DNA from 4 places in the Flavonifractor sp. An91 genome. Region 3 is predicted to be linked to each of the others. Evidence: riboswitches for the same ligand, from Rfam matches in the RefSeq annotation. Region 3 holds a riboswitch; each other region holds the start of a gene.
The links. Region 3 has a riboswitch for cobalamin ahead of B5G42_RS18860 (ATP-binding cassette domain-containing protein). Riboswitches for the same ligand answer to the same signal wherever they lie in the genome.
Positions count from the first base shown of each region.

Region 1: another riboswitch for cobalamin. It lies ahead of cbiD (cobalt-precorrin-5B (C(1))-methyltransferase CbiD); the one in region 3 lies ahead of B5G42_RS18860 (ATP-binding cassette domain-containing protein).
Region 2: another riboswitch for cobalamin. It lies ahead of B5G42_RS11835 (energy-coupling factor ABC transporter permease); the one in region 3 lies ahead of B5G42_RS18860 (ATP-binding cassette domain-containing protein).
Region 4: another riboswitch for cobalamin. It lies ahead of B5G42_RS14325 (S-layer homology domain-containing protein); the one in region 3 lies ahead of B5G42_RS18860 (ATP-binding cassette domain-containing protein).

Region 1 covers NZ_NFHA01000020.1:41,430-44,630, reverse strand. The annotation lists gene cobM (precorrin-4 C(11)-methyltransferase) at 1-690, opposite strand, end outside; gene cbiD (cobalt-precorrin-5B (C(1))-methyltransferase CbiD) at 737-1,873, opposite strand; cobalamin riboswitch at 1,968-2,151, opposite strand; gene B5G42_RS11745 (GNAT family N-acetyltransferase) at 2,200-2,652, opposite strand; gene B5G42_RS11740 (cation-translocating P-type ATPase) at 2,655-3,201, opposite strand, start outside.
Region 2 covers NZ_NFHA01000020.1:56,931-60,131, forward strand. The annotation lists gene B5G42_RS11825 (precorrin-8X methylmutase) at 1-502, shown strand, start outside; gene B5G42_RS11830 (sirohydrochlorin cobaltochelatase) at 508-1,293, shown strand; cobalamin riboswitch at 1,317-1,441, shown strand; gene B5G42_RS11835 (energy-coupling factor ABC transporter permease) at 1,561-2,214, shown strand; gene B5G42_RS11840 (energy-coupling factor ABC transporter substrate-binding protein) at 2,228-2,524, shown strand; gene cbiQ (cobalt ECF transporter T component CbiQ) at 2,527-3,201, shown strand, end outside.
Region 3 covers NZ_NFHA01000011.1:86,190-89,390, reverse strand. The annotation lists gene B5G42_RS18865 (ECF transporter S component) at 1-638, opposite strand, end outside; gene B5G42_RS18860 (ATP-binding cassette domain-containing protein) at 635-1,519, opposite strand; cobalamin riboswitch at 1,714-1,850, opposite strand; cobalamin riboswitch at 2,000-2,232, opposite strand; gene B5G42_RS18130 (hypothetical protein) at 2,298-2,435, opposite strand; gene B5G42_RS08475 (zinc-ribbon domain-containing protein) at 2,480-3,201, opposite strand, start outside.
Region 4 covers NZ_NFHA01000031.1:11,649-14,849, forward strand. The annotation lists gene B5G42_RS14315 (S-layer homology domain-containing protein) at 1-396, shown strand, start outside; cobalamin riboswitch at 601-737, shown strand; gene B5G42_RS14320 (homing endonuclease associated repeat-containing protein) at 752-1,510, shown strand; cobalamin riboswitch at 1,514-1,739, shown strand; gene B5G42_RS14325 (S-layer homology domain-containing protein) at 1,757-2,980, shown strand; gene B5G42_RS14330 (S-layer homology domain-containing protein) at 3,075-3,201, shown strand, end outside.

The sequences.
Region 1 (3,201 bases), on a different contig from region 3:
ATCCCCCAGAAAATAACCGATAGTAATGAGGGCCGTCTTGGTTACATGGTTCTCCTTGGCGGTTTTCGCCAGGGTGGACACGGTGCAGCGGTACACCTTCTCCTCCGGCCAGGTGGCCTTGTACACGATGGCCGCCGGGGTATCGGGCGCATAGCCCCCCGCCATCAGCTCCTCCTCCACCTGCTCCAGCAGGCCGGTGGACAGGAAGAGCACCATGGTGCAGCCGTGGGAGGCCATCTTCCGCAGCTGCTCCCCCTCGGGCACCGGGGTACGGCCCGCCATGCGGGTAATGATAACCGACTGTGATACATCGGGCAGAGTATACTCCGCGCAGAGGGCAGCAGCCGCTCCCGAGAAGGAGGACACACCGGGGGTCACGTCGTAGGAGATACCCAGTTTGTCCAGCTCGTCCATCTGCTCCCGGTGGGCGCCGTACAGAGAGGGATCGCCGGTGTGGAGCCGGGCAGTGGTGCCCCCCCTGGCCTCGGTGTCCTTCATTACCTCAATGACCTCTTCCAGGGTCATCTTGGCGCTGTCATAGACCTGGCAGCCCTCCTTTTTATAATCCAGCAGGGCGGGGTTCACCAGGGAACCGGCATAGATGATGACATCCGCCTCCCCCAGCAGCTTAGCTCCCCGCACGGTGATGAGATCGGCCCCACCGGGGCCCGCGCCGATGAAATGTACCATAATCGAAACTCCTATCTGTATCGGCGGACGGCCGTAAAAGTCGCCCCTACGATTGATGTTGATGCAGAGCCAGCAAGTTTTCAGCCCCTGTTGTCTTTCCCAGCAGTCCGTACTGGTTGGAGAAGAACACCGCCTCAATGGCCAGGTCGGGCCCGGCCCGGTGGTGCAGCACCTCCTCCAGAGCCTGGGCGATGGAGGCCATCACCGGCTCCAGCAGCCCGTCCTCTTTCAGCAGCTCTACCCCGGCATCGGTGGTAGGGCAGGCAAAGAGGGCTTTCAGCAGCGCCGGGCTCCCGCCCGCCAGGGCAGCGTGGGCGGTGAGGGTCTCCCGCCGGCCATCGGCCACCTTGGAGTGGGTGTTCATGTTCCCCGCCGCCACTTTAATCAGCTTGCCCAGGTGGCCCACCAGCAGGAAGGATCGGAAGCCCAGCCCGGCAGCGTGGTCGATGGCGTGACCCAGATAGTTGCTGCAAGTGCAGCGATGGGTCAGGTCCAGGTCCAGAGTCCCCTCCGCGAAGGAATCCCCGTAGTTGCCGGGGGTGACCAGCAGATCGGTCACGCCTGCGGCTTTGGCTATATCCTGCTCCAGGTAGAGGGAGTCAATGAGGGCGGCCTCGCTCATGGGGCGGACGATGCCGCTGGTACCCAGGATGGAGATGCCCCCTTCAATACCCAGCCGGGGGTTGAAGGTGTGGGCGGCCAGCGTCTCTCCCTCCGGCACCGAAATGGTAATGGACAGTCCGCCGGTATAGCCCGCCCTGGCCATCTCCTCCTCCGCCTGGTGCCGGATCATCATCCGGGGGGTGGAGTTGATGGCAGCTGCGCCTACCGGCTGGTCCAGTCCGGGCCGGGTCACCCGGCCCACGCCGGTACCGCCGTCGATGGTGATGCCGGGGGTGTCGGTCTTTTCCGCCCGTGCGAAGATCAGGGTTCCGTTTGTCACATCCGGGTCGTCCCCGCCGTCCTTCCGGACGGCGCAGCTGGCCCAGCCGGTTCCGGCGGACTGTTCCAGCAGTTCAACCTCCACCGCGATCCCCGCAGGGGTATCCACCCGCACTGCGGGCAAAGCCTCCCCGGTAAGCAGCAACCGGACTGCCCCGGCTGTAGCGGCGGCGGCACAAGTGCCGGTGGTATAGCCGCAGCGCAGCTGCTTGTTCCCCACCGGGATATACAGTTCCAGCACCAGACCGCCTCCTTCGACACAAAAAGGCCCTCCCCAGCTTTGGGGAGGGCCTTTTTCAATGAAAAAATGCCGCACCTCTCCACCTCAGAGCTACGCAATACGGTATCCCTGCAGCGGGTCTCCTGGCTTGCGTTTCCTCCTCCGGCGCACCTTCTCAGCCCCACGGGCCAATGGTATTCGCGCCTTCGTCCACGCTTACAGTAGAGGTAAGACTGCGCCGGATTTACACCGGCTTCCCCTTTCGCGGCACTGCCGCAACTGCGGATACAATTCAATTCTCCGCTCATTATATCAGGGTTCAGGGGAAAAGTAAAGGTAATTTCTTGTCATATGGGCGCACAGGCCGGTTCCCGTGCCATGACAAAATTGGTCAATTTGACCCCATGGCGCTCCACCTGCTGCTCCCGCTCCACCTGCCAGCCCCGGCGTTCAAAGAAAGGCCGGGCGGTGAGAGAGGCGTGAGTCAGCCGGGCGCCGGGCAGGGCATCGCACAGGGCGGTGGCGATCCCCCGGCCCTGGAGATCCTTATGGACATAGAGCCGGTCCAGGTAGCCGTCGTCGGCCAGATCGGCAAAGCCAGCCACCATCCCGTCCCACTCCGCCACCAAAGTAGTGTGGGCCTGAAAGGAGGCATCCCAGGCCGCCAGATCCACCTGTCCGTCGGCCCAGGCATCCAGCTGTTGTGTGGTATAATCCCGCCCGCACACCCCATGGACCGTCTGATAAAAGAGCTCCGCCAGAATGGGGCAGTCCGACGGACGGTAGGGCCGTACCGTCAGACTCATGTGCGGCGCCTCATATGTCTGGCCTTGTCCCACAGCAGGGCGCCGTACTGACATACCTTCAGCAGCACGTTCATCACCGGGTAGGACAGGCCCAGGAACACCACCAGTACCAGGAAGGACTGAATCGTCAGCTGGCTCAGGCCAAAGCTGGCCCCGAACCAGATGATGGCCACCGCGGAGGAGGCGCTCATGGCGATCATCAGCACCCGCCGCTTCCAGTCGAAGGGCTTACACACCTGATAGAGCACCAGCAGGCCGATGACCACCAGCAGAATGGTGGACATGGTGGACAGCTCGTCGGTGGTGAAGCCGAACACCAGATAGAAGGCCTCCAGCCCCAGCACGATGATCAGGTCGGTAAGGCCGCCGGGCAGGGCTGCCCGGAACACGTTGGTGAGAAATTTTCCCTTTACCAGGGCGTGGTTGGGCTCCAGAGCCAGGAAGAGGGAGGGCACGCCGATGGTGACGGCGCTGAGGAAGGAGATCTGCAGCGGGGTCACCGGGTAGGGGAAGGTGGCGAACAGGGAGATGATGGACAGGAAG
Region 2 (3,201 bases), on a different contig from region 3:
CGACTATGCCGACAATCTGGTGTTCTCCCCGGATGCGGTGGCGGCGGGCATCGCCGCCATCAAGGGGGGCTGCACCATCGTCACCGACACCCAGATGGCCTTCTCCGGCGTCAATAAGAGGGTGCTGGAGAAGTTCGGCGGCAAGGCCGTATGCTTCATGTCCGACCCGGACGTGGCCGCTGAGGCCAAGGAGCGGGGGGAGACCCGGGCCACCGTGTCCATGGAGCGGGCCGCTCAGCTGGAGGGCCCCCTGGTGTTGGCCATCGGCAACGCCCCCACCGCTCTGGTGCGGGCCTGTGAGCTCATCGAGGAGGGGAAGATGGCCCCCGCTCTGGTGATCGGCGTGCCGGTGGGCTTTGTCAACGTGGTGGAGAGCAAGGAGCTGCTGCTCACCATGGACACCCCCCACATCGTGGCCCGGGGCCGCAAGGGGGGCAGCAACATCGCCGCTGCCATCTGCAACGCCCTGCTCTACCAGGCCAGCAACAACGTACGGGAGTGAAGGATATGAAACAACAAGCCCTTCTGGCGGTGTCCTTCGGCACCAGCCACCGGGATACCCTGGAAAAGACCATCACCGCCATCGAGAAGGCCCTGGCCGCCGCCTTTCCGGAGCGCACTCTTCGCCGGGCCTTCACCAGCGGTATGATTTTGAGAAAGCTGGAGCGGGAGGGCACCCACATCGACGACGTACCCGCCGCCCTGGAGAAGCTGGCGGCGGAGGGATACACCGACGTGCTGGTCCAGCCCACCCACATCATGAACGGCGACGAGTACGACAAGATGATGGCTCTGGCCGGCCCCTTCGAGGGCCGGTTTGAGAAGCTGACCTTCGGCCGCCCCCTGCTCACCGAGACGGGGGACTACCTGGACGCGGTGGGGGCCCTGCTCCAAGACCTGCCCCAGGCAGAGGAGGGCAAAGCCATCCTCTACATGGGCCACGGCACCGAGCACTTTGCCAACTCCTGTTACGCCCTGCTGGAGTATGTGTTCCGGGATATGGGCCGGAAGGACGTGGTCATCGGCACGGTGGAGGGCTACCCCGGCTTTGGGGAGGCGGTGCGCCGTATCCAAGAGCTGGGTGCCACAAACGTAGAGCTGCGCCCCCTGATGATCGTGGCGGGCGACCATGCCAAAAACGATCTGGCGGGGGAGGAGGAGGACTCCTGGAAGTCCCTGCTGGAACAAGAGGGCTACGCCGTCAACTGCGTGCTCCAGGGCCTGGGAGAGTTTCCCAGTATCCAGGCCCTCTTCGTCAAGCACGCCGGAGAGGCCAAACAACTCCAGGCGTAAGCCTGTTTGCATAGAGGGCCGGGAAAAGGGAAGCCGGGTGCAAATCCCGCGCAGTCCCGCTGCCGTAAGAGAAGAGCCGCCGGGCACCATGTCACTGGGAAAACCTGGGAAGACGCGCGGCGGCAGAGAGGCTCAAGCCGGAAAACCTTGCCCGGCCCGGAAACCACCCACCTACGAGTGATAGGAAAGGATGAGACAACCATGAAAACTCTGACTGCCAACAAAACCGTCCGCGCCGCGGCGGTGCTGGTGGGGCTGCTGGGTCTGATGACCATGAGCGCCTCCGCCATGCACATCGCCGAGGGTATGCTGCCGGTGAACTGGGCCATTGGCTGGGGCGCGGTGTGCGTGCCCTTCGTGGTGGCCGGCTTCTTCTCCATCAAGAAGAAGATCGATCAGGCCCCCCGGGCCAAGATCCTGCTGGCCATGTGCGGCGCCTTCGCCTTCGTGCTGTCCGCCCTGAAGATCCCCTCGGTGTCCGGCTCCTGCTCCCACCCCACCGGTGTGGGCCTGGGCGCCATCCTGTTCGGGCCCCTGGTCATGACGGTGCTGGGGCTGATCGTGCTGCTCTTCCAGGCCCTGCTGCTGGCCCACGGCGGCCTCACCACCCTGGGCGCCAACGTATTCTCCATGGCCATTGCCGGGCCCATCGTGTCCTGGCTGGTCTATAAGCTGCTGCGGAAGGCCAAGGCTCCTGCCGCTGTGGCGGTGTTTGCCGCCGCCGCCCTGGGTGACCTCTTCACCTATGTGGTCACTTCGGTCCAGCTGGGGGTCATCAACGGCGGCATGGTGAAGTTCCTCACCATCTTTGCCGTGACCCAGATCCCTCTGGCCATTGCCGAGGGCCTGCTTACCGTGGTGATCTTCAACGTGCTGGAGAAGTACAGCAAGACCGAGCTGCATGAGCTGCAGGTGCTGTAAGGAGGGGACGGATATGAAAGTTTGGCAGAAAAATTTGATTTTGATCCTGTTGGTGGTGGTCATTGCCGCCGTGCCCCTGTGGCTGCTGCCCAATGCCGAGTTCGGCGGAGCCGACGGCCAGGCTGAGGAGGCCATTATGGAGCTTAACCCCGACTATGAGCCCTGGTTTGAGCCCATTCTGGAGCCCGCCAGCGGCGAGGTGGAGTCTATGCTCTTTGCCCTCCAGGCTGCCATCGGCGCCGGTGTGGTGGGCTTCATTCTGGGCCGCATCACCAAGAAGCCGGACGGAAAAGAGAAAGGAACGAACTGACCATGGGCACCGACCGCTACGCCTATCAGTCCCGCCTGCGGCGGGTGTCTCCCATGCCCAAGCTGCTGCTGACGGTAGTCGCTCTGGTGATCTGCCTGTGCTGCGACAGCGTGGCGGTGGGCCTGTTTACCCTGGTTCTGATGGGGGGGCTTATCACCACCCTGGGGGGACTGTCCCCCAGGGTGTACCTCCATTTTTTAAAGGTGCCGCTGATCTTTCTGGTCATCGGCTGCCTTACCATCGTGGCGGGGGCCTACCCCGCTGGGACGGAGATGGTGGCAGCTATTCCGGTGGGCAACAGTTTGTGGGGCTTTACCGTGGATGGCCTTTGGCTGGGCGGCCGGATCTTCTGCAAGGCCCTGGGGGCGGTGGGATGTATGTACTTTCTCTCCCTCAATACCCCCGTTACCGATCTGACCATGGCCCTGGAGAAGCTCCATGTGCCCAAGCTGCTGGTGGAGCTGATGGAGCTCATTTACCGCTTCATTTTCGTGCTGGCGGAGACGGCTGCCAACATCCGCACCGCCCAGGATTCCCGGCTGGGCTACCGGGGGTTCCGCCGGTCGGTGTCCTCTCTGGGGATGCTGGCCTCCATGGTGTTCCTGCGGGCCTGGCGGAAGGCCGACCGTATCTATACCGCCCTGGAGTCCCGGGGCTATACCGGCAGTCTCACCACC
Region 3 (3,201 bases):
AGCGCAGTCAAATTCCCTACACCAAGAAAGGAAAGAAATAAAAGCAGCGATACAGCACCAGACATTGCCGCCAGAAGTTTCCGCCACCACGGCAGTTTTTTGGGCTTTCCTGCCGCGCTTACTTCTGTTGGCTCCGGCAGGGGCGAGATGTCATCCGACAACTCCGGTACAGGCGGCAGTTTCCCGCCGCACAGAACGATCACATCCTCCGGTGTAATGGCCTCAGGCTCCTGATCCCGTGCCATACGGTTGGCAGAGGTCGTATAAAAGCTGTTCCCCGAAAAAAAGGCACGGGGCGTCCCTTCCGACACGGTACCTCCATCAAAAAACAGTGCACAGCGGTGAGCATAGCGGGCGCAGAATCCAATATCATGGCTGACCATCAGGATTGTAACGCCCCGCCGCAAAAGCACCTGCAAAATTTCCGCAAAAACCTGTTTGAACTCTGCGTCCAACCCCTTGGTTGGTTCGTCCATCAGAAGAATATCAGGATCCAGCAACAGGACTTTGGCCAATGCCGCCCGCTGCTGCTCTCCGCCGGACAGGTCATAGGGATGATGCTCCAGCAGCCCCTCCAGCCGGCACAGGGCCACCACACGGGCAATGCGCTTTGCCTTTTCCTCTTTGCTGCCGTTCAGGATCTCCGCCAGATCTTCCTGAACTGTTTTTTCACGAAGAGGGTCTGGGGATTCTGAGGCAAAACGCCAATCGTCCCCTGATGGGTTACCGTTCCCCGGTAGGGTTTCAAAAGTCCAGCCAGCAGCTTCAGCGATGTGGATTTCCCGGCGCCGTTTCCACCCATAAGCGCATAGAACTCGCCCCTTTTTAGGGTGAGGTTCAGTTCCCGCACAACGTCGGGGCTGTCTTTCTCATACTTGAACCACAACTCCGACGCCTCTAGTACAGCGCCGTCCGGGTAGACCCGAGATGGCTCTGGCGGCAGCGGACAGGGCGGATGCTCCACGCTGTAGGCCGTCAGCCAGTCCCGTCCCTCCCGGACTGTAACCGGGCATATCCCTTCCTGTTCCACCGCTGCCCACACCCGCATCGCAGTAGGCATGGCCAGGAACATGGTGTGCCCGCTGGCCCGCAGGGCTGTGCCCACTTCGGCAGGCGTACCGCTGCACAGCAGCTTCCCCTCCTCCATGACGGCCACCCGGGTGGCCAGCGGAAACGCATCTTCCAAACGATGCTCCGTCAGAAGGATGGTCGTACCCAGCTCCCGGTTGATGCGTCCAAGGGTGGCCAGAAAGTCCGATGCCGCAATGGGGTCCAGCTGGGAGGTTGGTTCGTCCAGAATCAGAACCGAGGGCTGCATAGCCATAACGGAGGCCAGATTGAGCAGCTGCTTCTGTCCGCCGGACAGCTCCGTTACATTTTTATAGAACCAGTTCTCGATGCCGAAAAAGGCAGCCATCTCCGCCACCCGCTGGCGGATCACCGGCGTCTCATACTGCGCTGCCTCTCGTGGCGTAAGTCTGGCCGGGCGAGCCTGTCTTCGTTTGCTGATGGTCTTCACCCCCCCTTCAAACTCCAGGATCTTCCGGCAGCCTGAAAAACAAAAAACCGGCAGACAATGGTGTCTGCCGGTAAAGCGCAGATATCCATTGCCGATCCCTGCAAACAGAGGCTTCGAACATGATAAATGCACGAAACCCAAGCCATCTCCAGACATGGATATGGCTGCAAAAATCGGCAATGGATACCACCTTGATCAATTACCATGGAGCAGGCTGACAATCCTGGCTTATGGCCGGGGCCAAATACAGTAGAGGTAAGACTGCGCCGGATTCTCACCGGCTTGTCAGTTGGCATATGTCAAGCATATGACCTGCTCACAGTCTGCATTGTAACCGATTTCTGCAGTGCTGTCAATGACCATTCTTGGAGCGTACTGTAGGGTGTAATATTCCTGAAAATTACAAAACGGCTGCGGCAACCTTATGATTGCCACAGCCGTTTTTCTGTGTAGCCAAACGACACCTGCTACCCATATGGGCAGCAGATCTCTTTTCCTTGTAGGTCTTCTGACTTACGCCTGCGGAGGAGTTCTCCTGCGTCCATATCCTGCCTTCTCAGGTTTCCCCAATGACTGGCTTTCGCCAACGGATACAGACTCAGCGCTTACAGCGGCGGTTACCGTCCGGGATTCACACCCGGTTCCCTTGTCCAGTTTCCGCACCGTGCAGCTTAAGCAGGAGGCAACAGAAACCACAAAGATTCCGATTCAATTCTGATCGTATCGTATCACTAAGACTCTAAAACGTCAAGAGACTTGTTCCCAACGTTTGAGAGCGTCAAGCATATACCCGGCTACATCCGTACCACACTGGCAGGGAGAGGCTGATGTCGTGGAGTACGCCGATGACTGTTCGTCCTTTCTCCCGGGACCAGTGCTCCAGACAGGTCACCAGTTCTGCCTGACTGCCTGTCACAGATTTACTTGGCGCAGGATAACAGTTTATTGCAAACTCTTTTCTCAACCGGCATTTTCATACATGAGCTCCAGGAATAACATAACATCAAACACGTCACTTGATGTCTGCTGACTATCCAGCAGGTCGATTCGATTTAAGGAATATTCAAAGGTTCCATCATTCTGGTCCTCATAATAGAAGCGAAACCGAACATCCTCTCCCATAATGGGCATATAGCCTTCCACATAGACGTTGGAGGCGTCCTCATCAATGGATTCTGAGGTCCAGGTGGGGCTGCGCAAGTTGTCGTCCATCAATTCTTTCATGGTCTGAGGACCATATTCGTCCAGCGTGACATTTTGAATCTGATAGATCGGACCGCCAACCGCCGCATCCCATCCATAACGAAGAATGCCTGCCCCACCGTTGGCCAGAAAGATCACAAACCCGATCAAAAGCGCGATCTCTGCCAGCATACCGATCTTTTTCCGGTTCATGGTACCGGCATTGCAGCCAGCCTCTTCGTTGCCGGCATCCTGAACGGTATAGGGCTGTCCCGGATTCTCGATATGCGTGCCGCAGATGGGGCAGAAAGCCTGCCCGCGTTCCATACGATGATTGCAGGTGGGACAGGGCATATATTTCCGCCTCTGGCGGAGTTTGCGGTTATAGCCTAGATTGATCATGCCAATCAGGCCCAGAATTGTCCCCATAACAGTCCAGCCATGGCCCCAAAAGAACCCCAGAATGATCAGGATTCCGCCCAGAACGGCATAGACATAGT
Region 4 (3,201 bases), on a different contig from region 3:
TCGCCCGCCGGAGACGGTAAAGCCCCGGCCTTCACCGATGTGGCGCCGGATACCTGGTATACTAACGCCGTAGCCTGGGCCAATGGGAACGGCATCGTCACAGGTTACGGAAATGGTCTGTTCGGTGGCACTGACAGTATCACCAGGGAGCAGCTGGTCGTTATGCTTTACCGTTACGCCAAGTTTATGAAGCATGATACAGCCGCAGCTGGTGATCTCTCGGCATTCACTGACGCCGGGAACGCCAGCGACTGGGCAGTTGAGGCTCTGCGCTGGGCATACGCGGAGGGGCTGATCACCGGGCGTACCGCAACCACTATTGTGCCGCAAGGCACCGCTACTCGGGCCGAAGTGGCCATGATTCTGATGCGTTTTGGCGAGGAACTGGCAAAGTAACTGCCTCCTCGTTGAAGCATACTTCCCTCTCAAGGATCTCCGGGATCCACAGCATCCCCAGCTGTGGATCCCGGAAGTCCGATCCTGAGGAAACAGCAAGTTTGACCCAAAGAACCAGCCCGGCAAAAGTCGGCAGTTGAAGACAAGGGCTGCCATAGGTATCCTTGTCTTCGGATTCCCTTGACAACGTCATAAAAAGCGGATAGAATATTTTCGTGAACAGGTCATATGCTTGACATATGCCAACTGACAAGCCGGTGAGAATCCGGCGCAGTCTTACCTCTACTGTATTTGGCTCCGGCCATAAGCCAGGATTGTCAGCCTGTTCCATGGTAATTGATCAAGGTGGTATCCATTGCCGATTTTTGCAGCCATGTCCATGTTTGGAGATGGCTTGGGTTTTTGTACATTTTTAATGTACAAATGCTCTACTTGCAGGGATCGGCAATGGATATCTGCTTTTTACCGGCAGACACCATTGTCTGCCGGCTTTTTGTTTTCTGAGCCGGCAGCAGATCCCGAAACTGGAAGGGGGGTGAAGACCGTCAGCAAGCGAAGGCAGGCTCGCCCAGCTAGACTTACGCCGCAAGAGGCAGAACAATACCGCAATTTGATACAGAAATGGGCACAGCAAGCTCCACCAGAGTATGCAGACAACGCTGAAAAGCACCCTTATGCATCTCTTACGCTGTCCAGTGGGCTTGGCAGGGCGGTCTATGCCAGCTATTCCAACGAGGATTTGCTGGCTGTTCTGCACGATGCGGCGTCACGCCTGGGACGTGCGCCCACACAGGATGAGGTCTTTTCTCTGTATCGCATCTACCTGAAAGCGCGGTTTGGTACCTGGCCGGGTGCACTGCGGGCGGCCGGGATGCGGCGATTACCAATACCGGATTTGAATATGCCGGATTGGGCACAGATGCTGGCGGAGGATCCGGAGATCTGCGGTGCTCTGGAGGATGTGACTCGCCGCAGATGCCGCCTTGGATACCCGCCGCGCAAACGTGATGTACCGCAGGCGAAGATCCTCTGTGAGCGATTCCGTTCGTGGGAGAATGTAATTGCCGCCGCAGAGTATTTTGAGAAATGGCAGGAGGCGAGGAAGGATAACTGACAAGTAAATAGGGGCATTTGTTGTGGCCCTTTCTCGGCGGAAGCAGAGGGAGGGATGAACAAGGGAATCGGGTGCAAGTCCCGAACGGTAACCGCCGCTGTAAGCGCTGAGACGCCGGATCGTTGACGAAAGTCAGTCACTGGGGAAACCTGGGAAGGCAGATCCGATGTTGTGGGGAAACTCCCCTGAAGCGCAAGTCAGAAGACCTACAAGAAATGCAAAGGGCCGTCAAAGAGCGACCCGACCATGGGAACACGGCTGTGGCGATCATCGGGATCTGTCACGGCATTTTTTATGCCCTGGCAGAGCAACACTCGAAAGGAGAGACGGAGGAAATATGAAGAAGCGAGTATTGAGCCTGCTGCTGGTGTTTGGCATGGTATCGCTACGGCCAAGACCGAGGGCAGCAGCGCCATTGTTATTGCGCCTCAGGTCACCGGCGAGGCCAAAAAGGTGATGACGGAAGTTTCCACCCAGTCCCTGAAGGACGTGGTCAAGAACACCGACGCGGCCCTGGAAGTGCAGACCGGTGTGGGCAGCGTGTCCATTCCCAACGCCGCTCTGGACGCCATTGCCCGGCAGGCCGGCGGCAGCACCGTGACGATCACAGTGGAAGCCAAGAAGCCTGAGGATGTCAAGGAGCAGGTAAGCGCTTCCCAGTTGGAAGACGCGATAGTAGTGGAAGTGACCATTACCTCCGGCAAAAAGGAGCTCACCACCTTTGACGGAAAATCCTTGACCGTCACCATTCCGGTGACTGGCTCCGCCTTTGTTTCCGGCGAGACTTACAAGGTGATCGCGCTCAGTGCCGACGGCTCCAAAGAAACCGTTTCCGGAACCTGCATCAAGCAAAACGGGAAACTGAGCATACAGGTGAAGATCACCCATCTGAGCACCTTTGTGGTAACCACACAGAAGACCATGCCCTTCACCGATCTGTCCGGCCACTGGGCCGCTGAAGCCATTACTTATGTCTATGGAAACGGCCTGATGAACGGCACCAGCGACACTACTTTTGCTCCTGACGAGTACCTGAACCGGGCCATGCTGGCCACCATCCTGTATCGTCTGTCCGGCGAGCCTGCTGCAACGGGTGAAGGTAAAACATTTATGGACGTGGCACCGGATACCTGGTATACCTCTGCCGTGGCCTGGGCCAGCGCCAACGGTATCGTCAGCGGCGTCGGCGATGGCAAGTTTGCACCCACGCAGGCGATTACCCGCGAAGAGTTGGCTACCATGCTTTACCGCTACGCCAAGTACAGCAAATTGGATACCAGCGCCAAAGGCGACCTGAGCAAATTCGCTGACGGCGATCAGATCGCCGCCTGGGCTTCCGATGCCATGGCGTGGGCGGTGGGTGCCGGACTGATTTCCGGCAAAACCGCCAATGTCATTGACCCCGCCGGTACGGCCACCCGTGCCGAAGTGGCGACCATCCTCATGCGCTTCACAGAATTGACGAAATAACAAACGACGTGCCGGGGCGCAAGACGCCCCGGCACGGAAAGGAGTTCCTATGAAAACGGTTTTCAAACGCGGAACAGGCTTTCTCCTGGCTTTTATGCTACTGCTCAGCCTGAGTGTCCCCGCATTTGCAGCGGAGACGGATCTGACCGCCGCAGTGCAGGGCAGCGCAAAGTATATGCTCAACACCGTTCGTGAACCTCAGGTGGGATCCGTGGGCGGCG